DNA from 2 places in the Pseudoalteromonas sp. 23_GOM-1509m genome. Region 2 is predicted to be linked to the other one. Evidence: predicted binding sites of a transcription regulator. Region 2 holds the regulator's gene; the other holds the start of a gene.
What was found. The regulator LexA, encoded in region 2, represses DNA repair genes until DNA is damaged. The targets are predictions, from matches to a motif close to TACTGTATNNNNATACAGTA.
Positions count from the first base shown of each region.

Region 1 (5,360 bases), on a different contig from region 2:
TTTGTTTAAAAGGGTTGGGTAGCCTTTTAACAAGGTGTCTAAGGTAAAGTTAATATAAGCGGGTTTATTATCAGTTAAATCTTCTAAGCCAAAGTTAAATTGACTGCCTTCAATCAGTCGAGACGTGGCTTCATCGCCGTCAATATTTGGAAATACGTTATCAACTCCATCACGAAATAAAAGCTCATAGCCAATTAGTTCTTTATTGCGATCTAAAATAGGTTGCCGAGCAGCGTAAAAATACATATAAGATTCCGAAAGAGTAGAAATTGATTAACATTGTAATAATATATTGGAAAACATTCAAAATAGCATCGGTAAAATGAACATTATTAATAAAATACTATGGTTGGTTTGGTATTTCTTAATCTAATTTTATTGTTTTTCATTTTATTTGTTGCAAAAGTGAGCTAACCGATGGTTTTTTATCTACTTAAATGAGCGGGTTGGAGTTATTAGCAATTACCGTGTTATAGTTCAGTAGAAAGCTTTTATTCCAATACTGTCTTAATTATAAGATTTCAAGAGTCATTATTTGGATTAAAAGCCTGTTATTACTTATTTAAGTGGAGGCAAATTTGGAAACAGGAATGATTATTTCACTGGCATTATATTTTATTGTAATGCTGGGAATAGGACTATACGCATATAAGCAATCTACCAGCGATATATCAGGGTATATGCTAGGTGGTCGTAATTTAGCCCCCAGTGTTGCTGCCTTATCAGCGGGTGCATCAGACATGAGTGGTTGGTTACTTATGGGCCTACCTGGCGCAATGTACTTGTTTGGGCTTAGCAAGGTTTGGATTGCTATTGGCTTAGTATTAGGCGCATGGGCAAACTATTTCTTAGTCGCCCCAAGACTGCGTGTTTATACTGAAAAAGCAAATGACTCTATTACCATCCCTGATTATTTTGCAAATCGTTTTGATGATAACAAGAATATCCTCCGTGTGATCTCTGCAATTGTTATTATTGTGTTCTTTACTTTGTATACTTCATCAGGCGTAGTCGCCGGTGGTAAGTTATTTGAAAATTCATTTCAGATGAGTTACGAAATGGGTTTATACATCACCACGGGTGTGGTTGTTGTTTACACCTTATTTGGTGGCTTTTTAGCGGTTAGCCTAACAGACTTCGTGCAAGGTTGTATTATGTTTATCTCCTTGCTTGCAGTACCTATCGCTACTTATATGATGCTTGATCAGCCATTTATGGATACTTTAGCAAATGCAAATTACCAGCAGTTGTTAAGTTCACCAAAAGCCAGTGAAATCCATTCATTGAATATGCTTGATTGGTTTGCTGGTGGTTCTACCATTGCTATTATTTCTGCGATGGCTTGGGGCTTAGGCTACTTTGGTCAGCCACATATTATTGTTCGCTTTATGTCTATTCGCTCAGTAAAAGAAATGCCAACTATGCGTCGTATTGGTATGTCTTGGATGACACTATCTGCGATTGGTGCGGTATTTACCGGTTTATTTGGTGCTGCCTTTATGATTGAAAACCAAATGCCAATTGCCGATAAAGAGACCATTTTCTTAGTATTAGCTGAACTTATTTTCCACCCATTAATTGCTGGTTTCCTACTGGCTGCTATTTTAGCTGCGATTATGAGTACGATTTCATCGCAATTATTGGTGTGTTCAAGCTCGCTTACTGAAGACTTCTACAAGATTTACTTAAACCGCGATGCCTCGCAAACTGAGCTGGTGTTAGTAGGGCGTATTAGCGTAATACTGGTTGCGTTATTTGCTATTTACCTAGCGTATGACCGTAATAGTTCAATACTTGATTTAGTTAGCAACGCATGGGCTGGTTTTGGTGCTGCATTTGGTCCACTTGTCTTGTTTAGTCTTTACTGGAAACGTATGAACTTAAAAGGGGCTATTAGCGGTATGGTTGTTGGTGCTTTAACAGTGCTTGTATGGATTTATGCGCCTATTACCATTAATGGTGAGAGCTTAAGCAGTGTAATTTATGAAATCGTCCCAGGCTTCATTTTAGCGAGTATTGCTATTGTGGTAGGAAGCCTTGTGACAGCTGAACCGAAAAAAGAAATTACTGATCTGTTTGATGAAGTTGAATCGTCATTGTAACTGATTAGCTAACGTAAAGTGTTGGTTTTTATAAATGCCAATCAGTTTAACTGGTTGGCATTTTTTATTGGCTGACCTTTAGCTATTATTATTTAAAGGCATAAAAAAACTGAATTCGAATACCGAATTCAGTTTTTTAATAATTACTATTGAGCTTTTGAAAGTGCTAACTCGCTGCTTTATCTTTTATATCCGCAACGTTATCTGACTTTGTTTTTTTAGCTTTAGTGGGTACTTCTTTACCACCTTTAAGTACGGCCATAAAGTCGTCTTTACTTTTTGCAATCTCCAGCGCGAGCGACTCAACCTGTTGTTCACTTAGTGGCACATCTACTTTTTCAAGCATGAGTTCTAGTGACTCGGCAATATCGAGCATTTTGTCATAGGCATCAGCTTCTTTTTTAGTAGTAAACGTCATGCGCTCGACTCCGTTTCGTTCTACAACATATTTAACAACAACAGCCATGATTTCTCCTGCTTACTTACGTGGCAATATGATTATTTTAAATCATTAGATTACTGTTTTTATATACAGTACAAGCTTGCGCGTGGTTTTGCAAGCTTTAGCCTTAGTTTATCTGCAGCTTGGTTGACAATAAAGAGTAACTCTACTTTATTTATTAAGTCACTTTATAACGCGTTGCAGTAAAGGAGTCGCAAGGAGTGATTGTTACCGTTAGTACTTAGTAACCACAACGTTATGTAAAAGTGCTGGGTGTAAATAATCAACGAATGTTCATGTAAGAACACAAAAGGAAATAGTATGAAATTAATTAAAATCATCTCATTAGCCGCTGCTTTATGTTTATTACCTATGGGTACCACCTTTGCGCAAAGCGATATGCTATCAGAGCAGATGCAATCAGCCGTGGTTAATATTAATACTGCTGATTTAAAACAGTTAATTAAGTTACCAGGTGTCGGCAAGAAAAAAGCACAGGCAATTATCGATTATAGAGAAACAAATGGTGATTTCGCATCACTTGAAGATCTAGCTAAAGTAAAAGGGGTGGGTAAAAAAATGCTAGCCAAACTTGATGGAAAGGTGGCGTTTTAACTTAAAAGGGCGCTATGCGCCCTGATCAAACTGTTTTAAGGCAGCACCAAGGTGCTTTTTAGCAAAATTAACATCTACGGGGGCGGTTAGTAGCGGGTAGCTTAAACCAGCCACAATCAAAAAGGGCACGAGTAGCCATCCTTCAAAAAGGGTAAATATTAAAAAAAATGGGCTTAGCAGCATAAGCTTTACAATACGCATTAACACTCTGTCACTAGGAGAGAGCATACTTAACGAGATCGCAATAACGGTTTGTCTTTGACGAACTTTTAAGTGTTTAAGTTCGTCAACGTGGCTTGAAAAAAAAGTAAACATATTAAAGTGACTTTTTAGAGATTAATCGACTGGCCACTAACGCAATAAGTGTGGCGGTAAACAATACAAAAATAACTTCCATCCATGCAGGCATACTTAAGCCTGCAAATTGCCAATCTATGTTTCCGCAATCACCGGTTGCCTCAAAAAATTGCGGTATCCAATGATGTAATGGCATAAACTCTGGAAAATTTGGCTCAAACTCACAGCTAAATGCGAAGGGGTCAGTGGTTGTTTGCATTTCAATGTGCTCACGAGCTATTAGTAACCCCCATACACTTGAAACCCCCCACACTGTATAAGCGACAATACGGACTACGAGGTTGTTTGGTTTACTGGCGCCAATAATACCGGCAAAAAGTAAGCCTAATACCGCGGTGCGTTGGTAAATACACATAATGCACGGTGCTAATCCCATGTTGTATTGAAAAAAGAGCGCGATGACTTCAAGCAGAAAAACAATCCCACTGAATAATAACCAAGGTGTACGTTGAGTACTTAGATTAGCAAGCCAGTTCATAACAAATCCGTATTTAAATAAGGGCTTAGATTATGACGTAGGATAAACAGCGGAGCAAGTAAAAGGGAAAAAGTGAGGAGCTATGAAATTTCCTAGCTCCTCAAAGTCGGGGAAGCTCTTAATGCCCAGAATTCGCTACAGGGATGTGGTGTTGTATTATCCCCCAGTCATAAAACAAACTGGTTATTTCACTCAAGCCAAAATAAGTCGCGCTTAACCCAACAAAGGTAAGCACAAAAGTGTAAGGTAAAGCCATATACACCATTCGACCGTAAGATAGGCGTAACACGGGAGCTAGTGTTGATGTAAGTAAGAATAAGAAAGCAGCTTGACCATTAGGGGTGGCCACGCTGGGTAAGTTTGTGCCGGTGTTTATCGCCACTGCAAGTAAATCAAATTGGTCTCGAGTTATCTGACCTGCTTTTAGAGCTGCAGCAACTTCATTTATATATACAGTGCCGACAAATACATTATCACTGACCATTGAAAGCAATCCATTAGCGATAAAAAACATCACCAATTGTAAGTGCCCTTCAAATGTTAGTACCCAAGTAATCACAGGAGTAAAGAGTTGTTGATCGATGATTACTGCAACCACACTAAAAAATACACAAAGTAGTGCAGTGAAGGGGAGGGCCTCTTCAAAGGCTTTACCGAGTTGGTGCTCTTCTATTATGCCGGCCGACGACGTGGCTAAAATAATGACCGATAAACCAATTAAGCCCACGGTTGCTAAATGTAACGCTAAGCCAGTAATTAACCAGATAGCGATAAGTGCTTGAATTGTGAGGTTCACTCTATCGCGTTTGGTACGTTTTTTATCAAGTGTTTGTGCATGGTTTTTTAAAATAGCATGAATTGTTTCTGGCAGTTTTGCCCCATAGCCAAAGGTTTTTGTTTTTTCTAATAAAAAGGTTGTTAATAAGCCCGCAAAAAGCACGGGTAAAGAAACGGGCAGCATTCTTAAAAAGAACTCTCCAAATAGCCAACTTGCTCGCTCTGCAATAATTAAATTTTGTGGTTCACCAACCATAGTACACACGCCGCCAAGTGCGGTCCCAATCGAGGCATGCATGAGTAAATTACGTAAAAAAGCACGAAACTCTTCAAGCTCTTGACGGTTTACCTCTTTTACTTGGTTATCATCGTTAATATCGTGCTCACTAATAAAATCTTTTCCTGAGGCCACCTTGTGATAAATACTATAAAAGCCCATGGCCACCGCAATAACAACCGCCATTACAGTCAGGGCATCCAAAAAAGCTGATAAAAACGCAGCAGCTATTGCAAAGGCAAGCGATAAAACGGTCTTACTTCTTACTGAAACCACTAACTTGGTAAAAATATACAGCAGCAGATCTTTCAT
Region 1 covers NZ_KI912433.1:265,298-270,657, reverse strand. The annotation lists gene N523_RS0114610 (EAL and HDOD domain-containing protein) at 1-246, opposite strand, end outside; gene putP (sodium/proline symporter PutP) at 591-2,102, shown strand; gene N523_RS0114600 (YebG family protein) at 2,269-2,568, opposite strand; gene N523_RS0114595 (ComEA family DNA-binding protein) at 2,866-3,159, shown strand; gene N523_RS0114590 (DUF6170 family protein) at 3,172-3,474, opposite strand; gene dsbB (disulfide bond formation protein DsbB) at 3,476-3,994, opposite strand; gene nhaB (sodium/proton antiporter NhaB) at 4,113-5,360, opposite strand, start outside.
Region 1: the regulator LexA is predicted to act here: its motif matches at 2,620-2,639, upstream of N523_RS0114600 (YebG family protein).

Region 2 (5,360 bases):
AACGGGTCGTCAGCAATTTGCATTATTTAATGCGTTGGCTGCGTACGCGCAAAATATTGATAATTTAGCCGTGTTAAAAGAGGCGCTAGCGCGAATTAATCATAAGCATACCAGCTTAAATATTTTACCTGAGCATTATCCTATTGTGGGCGCACATTTAATCGGTACGTTAAAAGAGCTTATTCCTGAGCAGTTTACTGCCGATGTTGAATATGCGTGGCGCGAAGCCTACGGTGTACTTGCTGATATTTGTATTACCGAAGAAGCGGCATTGTATGCGCACAGTAAAAACAACCATGGTGGCTGGGCAGGCACGCGCCAGTTTGAAATTACTGATAAACATATTGAATCTGAATTCGTAACTAGTTTTACGCTGACACCTGTGGATGGTAAAGCAGTTATTACCTACAAGCCAGGACAGTACATTGGCATTAAAGTTAAGCCTGAGGGCGCAGAATATGAAGAGATCCGCCAGTATTCTATTTCGCAAAAGAGCAATGCTAAAAACTATCGTATTAGCGTTAAAAAAGAGTGCCAACCAAAGCCTGGCGTGGTGTCTAATTATTTACACTCACTAGAGCAAGGCGCACGAGTAGAGTTATACCCGCCAGCGGGAGATTTCATTTTAAAAAATGAGGCAACTCCAGTGGTACTTATTTCAGCAGGCGTTGGCCAAACCCCGATGATGGCGATGCTGCAAACGCTACTTAGTGGTGATAAAAATCAAGCGATTAGTTATTTGCACGCGTGTGAAAACAGCCGCGAATTTTCATTTAAAGGGTATTTAGCGCAGCAAACGGCAATGCATCCACAGCTAAAAACATTTACTTGGTTTAATCAAGGTGGCGAGGAGTGTGATTTCACTGGGCTAATGGATTTATCGGTGCTTGAGGCATCATTACCTATTAGCGAAGGGGCATTTTATTTGTGTGGACCAGCATCATTTATGGCTTACGTAAAAGGCCAGCTACTTGATTTAGGTGTGCAAAGCTCAAACATTCACTACGAAATATTTGGACCACACCAAGCGTTATAGGTTAATTAAAAGCGTGTGTTACACGCTTTTAATTTAAACTTACAGCTTTTTACTATTTGTGTTAGCAGCATAAGCTTGTTGTTGCCAAGCATTAAATAGCTTTTGTTGTTTAGCTGAAATTTTTAAACCATACGTTTTTTGCATGTAAGCGTACGCATCGGCAATGCGTTTACGTGCATGAACAGGCGGTTCAACAACACGTTGTTTAAAATTAACTTTAACCTCACAGCGACCATATTGCGTCGCGTTTTGGGCTAACATGCCAAAGCGGTAGTTTGAGCGATCGGCGTTAATTTCACCAATTGCAGGGGCTAAATTGTTTATATCGGCTTCCATCAAGCGAAACTTAGCGCTAACTTTGCGGCAGTTTTTACGCCCACCATCTTGCCAACATTGTAACTGGTGACCAAATTCCCATGCAGGGACAATATGTTCCCATTCAATTCGCAGGGCACGTTGATTTACTTTGCCTGAGCGGGTTAGTGTGTTGCGAGGCACGTAGCCACAATGGGTAGGGTCGGGTACCAACTTTTTGCCTTGTTTTTTTATATCGCAACCACAATAAATACTTTTAGCGTTTTCGGGAAGGGTATTAATTAAGTGCTTTTTGGCACTCGAAAACCGCGTAAATTGTTCGCCCATTGCTGAAAAACAAGCACAGCAAGCCAACAAAGCTAAAATAAACCGAATCATATCCATCACATACGTGAACTACAGGAGCGGCTAGTTTAAGGCCTAGAATAAAAAAGTAAACTGCCGCCGGCATGCTTTAATTTTAATTTGCGTATTTTGTGTAGGGCGTTTTTTAGGAGTAAATAGTGGGCAATATTCAGAGGCTAACGCTAAAAACGCGTTAATGCAGTGATTCCTGCGTTGTTGATTTGGTATAACGGTAAAACTGCGTTAAAGTTTGCAATGAGATTAATAGAGGGTAAAAACGAGATAATGTCGGAAATTCAATTTTTAAATGTAGATCTAGAGCTTGAGTCAAAGCAAGATATTAGCGTATTAGTTGCTGATTTAAAAAAGGTCGCAACTATTTTACATTATGATAAAGACGAATACCGTCAACTTGCTCGCATTGAGGTTGCAGGTGAAATAACCACGCCAGATAAAGCGATTAATCACTTGTGTGAGTTAATCGAGTCGTGTTCACGCAATGCATTAAAGCAATGGTTGAGTTGTTCACGCAGAACTTTCGATATTGGGTTTGAGTCTGGCACTTCGCCAAAATGCTTTAACCAAGCCTTACATGCAGATACCTTGTTACGTATATCTGCAATTGGTGCAGGCGTAGAAATTACTATTTACCCTTTCGAAAAGTAATTTAATTTCAACCTTGGTTAATTGACTTACTAGCCTTTTCGCTCTACTACGGCTGCGGTCATACGTGATACGCAGCAAAGCTCATTGCGGCTATTGGTTATTTTAATATCCCAAACCGAGCTGCGCTTGCCGATATGATAAGCTCTCGCTGTGGCCGTTAATGTGCCATTGCGTGATGCCTTTAAATGACTTGCACTGATCTCTTGGCCAACACAATAAAACCGATTGAAATCAACCACAAAGTTAGCGGCATAACTTGCTACTGTTTCAGCAAGCACCACATTTGCACCACCATGAACGATACCCATAGGGTTATGATGCTCTGGAATTGCCGGCATAGTTGCCACTAAGTAGTCATCACCAATTTCACTGATTTCTATTCCCATGGTTTTCATGAGTGTCCCTTGGCCTGTAATACCTTGATCTAATTGCTTACAAAACTCTAATGTAATCGGTTGATGCCAAATACTCATGCTAGCTCCTTGGATAAGTAATTGAGAATTAAAATTTATTAATATGATAATGCGTTGCTAATAATTACATTTATCACCCTGCTTTTAAAGTAGGTTATTGTTTGATGATAACGGCATATAAGGCATTAATTTATATTTGCGATTTTTAAATAACTGTATATACTCACAGTTAATTGTACTGTATGGAAAACCAGTTGTATGCGACCATTAACGAAACGCCAAGCGCAAATACTCGAACTCATTAAAGTGTTTATTAAAGACACTGGTATGCCTCCTACACGTGCCGAAATTGCACAAACACTGGGTTTTAAAAGTGCGAATGCTGCAGAAGAACACTTAAAAGCACTGGCCAAAAAAGGTGTGATTAAAATGAAGCCAGGCGCGAGTCGGGGCATTCAGCTTGTTGAAGAAGAGGAGCCAGAGCAGTTAGGCTTACCTTTAATTGGCAGGGTGGCTGCCGGTGAGCCTATATTGGCGCAACAGCATGTAGAAAGCCACTGTAAAATTGACCCTTTAATGTTTAAACCTGCGGCCGATTTTTTATTGCGTGTTAACGGTATGAGTATGAAAGACATTGGTATTATGGATGGTGATTTACTTGCTGTGCATAAAACCCAAGTTGCCGAAAATGGACAAGTTATTGTTGCCCGTGTTGACGACGATGTAACCGTGAAGCGTTTAGAAAAAGCGGGCAGAAAAGTACTCTTACATGCTGAAAATGATGAGTTTTCAGCTATTGAGGTCGATTTAGAAAATGAGTCGTTCAATATTGAAGGCTTAGCGGTAGGTGTTATTCGTAACGCTGACTGGATGTAGTATTAAAGCATAATTTAGCGCTTAATAGTGATTAGGCGCTGGGTTTGTTAGCAGCACAATGTCTAACTTATCAAATGTATGACTATATGTTGTCAAGTGCTTCTCCTATCATAAATAAAATCACTAAATACTTTATAAATAAACAAATTTACTCTGCTTTTTTAAGTTAACAATTTTTTATATTTCTATCCTGTAATTTCAATACACCCCTTACTAAACCTGACTCTTAGATTAATTGCCTGACTAGTTGCTATTTTTTTAGCTGCGCATTTTAAAAAATACACCTTGTTTATTTTTCATACTCACCTTGCTTATTGTTTATTTTTTAACTAGTTATTAAAGAGCTGGAATAAAAATAACTCACAGCTTAGTCGTTTTGAGAACACACATTTACTAAATCCAGCACCCTTATAAAAAATAAAAATAACGAATAGGCGTTTAAGCCGTATGCCTCTTCGCTTTGCGTCAGCAATAGCATCAAAGGAGCCGTCACATGGGTAAGCTGAGTTCTTCCTTGTGGCTTATATTGTTTGTTTTTTCGCAGAATGTGCTTGCTAATAGCCAATATAATATGCGTAAAGGCGTAACCGATATAAGTAATAATGTATACCAACTGCACATGACTATTTTTTTAATATGTTGTGTGATTGGGGTGATCGTGTTTGCCATTATGTTTTGGGCACTCATTCATCATCGCAAATCTAAAGGGGCTGTCCCTGCCCAATTCCATGAAAGCACCAAAGTAGAAATACTGTGGACTGCGATCCCTTTTGTCATATTAATTGTTATGGCCATTCCTGCGACTAAAACCTTAATTGCCATGGAGGATGCCAGCAAAGCTGATCTCACCATTAAAATTACAGGCTCACAGTGGAAGTGGCATTACGAGTATATGGGGGAGGACGTTGAGTTTTATTCCATGCTAGCTACACCTCAAAATGAAATAACCAACCTTGCTGATAAAAACCCGAATTATTTACTCGAGGTCGATAAACCGCTGGTACTACCAATTAATCAAAAAGTACGTTTTTTAATGACTTCAGATGATGTTATTCACTCATGGTGGGTGCCTGACTTTGCCGTTAAAAAAGATGCAAACCCTGGGTTTATTAATGAAACATGGACCAATATTAATGAGGTTGGTACTTACCGTGGGCAGTGTGCAGAGCTTTGCGGTAAAGATCATGGTTTTATGCCTGTTGTGGTAGAAGCTAAAACAGAAGAAGACTTCAAAACGTGGTTAGCAGAGGCTAAACAAGCCAAGCAAAAAGCAGCTGCAGCAGACGCTGCGTTATTAGACCAAGTTGTACCAAAAGAAGAGCTGATGGCGCTTGGTGAGCAGGTTTATATGGCGAGCTGCGCGGCGTGCCATCAGCCAACAGGATTAGGCTTGCCGGGTGTTTTTCCGGCTCTTAAAGGCAGCCCAATAGTCATAGGTGATATCAAAGGGCATATAGATATTTTGCTCCACGGTAAACCAGGTACGGCTATGCAGTCTTTCGCAAAGCAATTATCAATCAAGCAAATAGCAGCTGTTATTACCTATAAACGCAACGCGTGGGGTAATGACACTGGTGATGTAATTCAACCGAGCGAGATACAAGCGGCACTGGATGCTGATGGGGAGGCTAAATAATGAGTAGCATTGCAGAACAACCTAATACCAATGAGGCTCATCATGCCCATCAACCTGCCACAGGCTTTAAGCG
Region 2 covers NZ_JADO01000020.1:69,372-74,731, reverse strand. The annotation lists gene hmpA (NO-inducible flavohemoprotein) at 1-1,036, shown strand, start outside; gene N523_RS0108735 (endonuclease) at 1,076-1,729, opposite strand; gene N523_RS0108730 (hypothetical protein) at 1,982-2,362, shown strand; gene N523_RS0108725 (PaaI family thioesterase) at 2,392-2,835, opposite strand; gene lexA (transcriptional repressor LexA) at 3,034-3,651, shown strand; gene coxB (cytochrome c oxidase subunit II) at 4,145-5,287, shown strand; gene ctaD (cytochrome c oxidase subunit I) at 5,287-5,360, shown strand, end outside.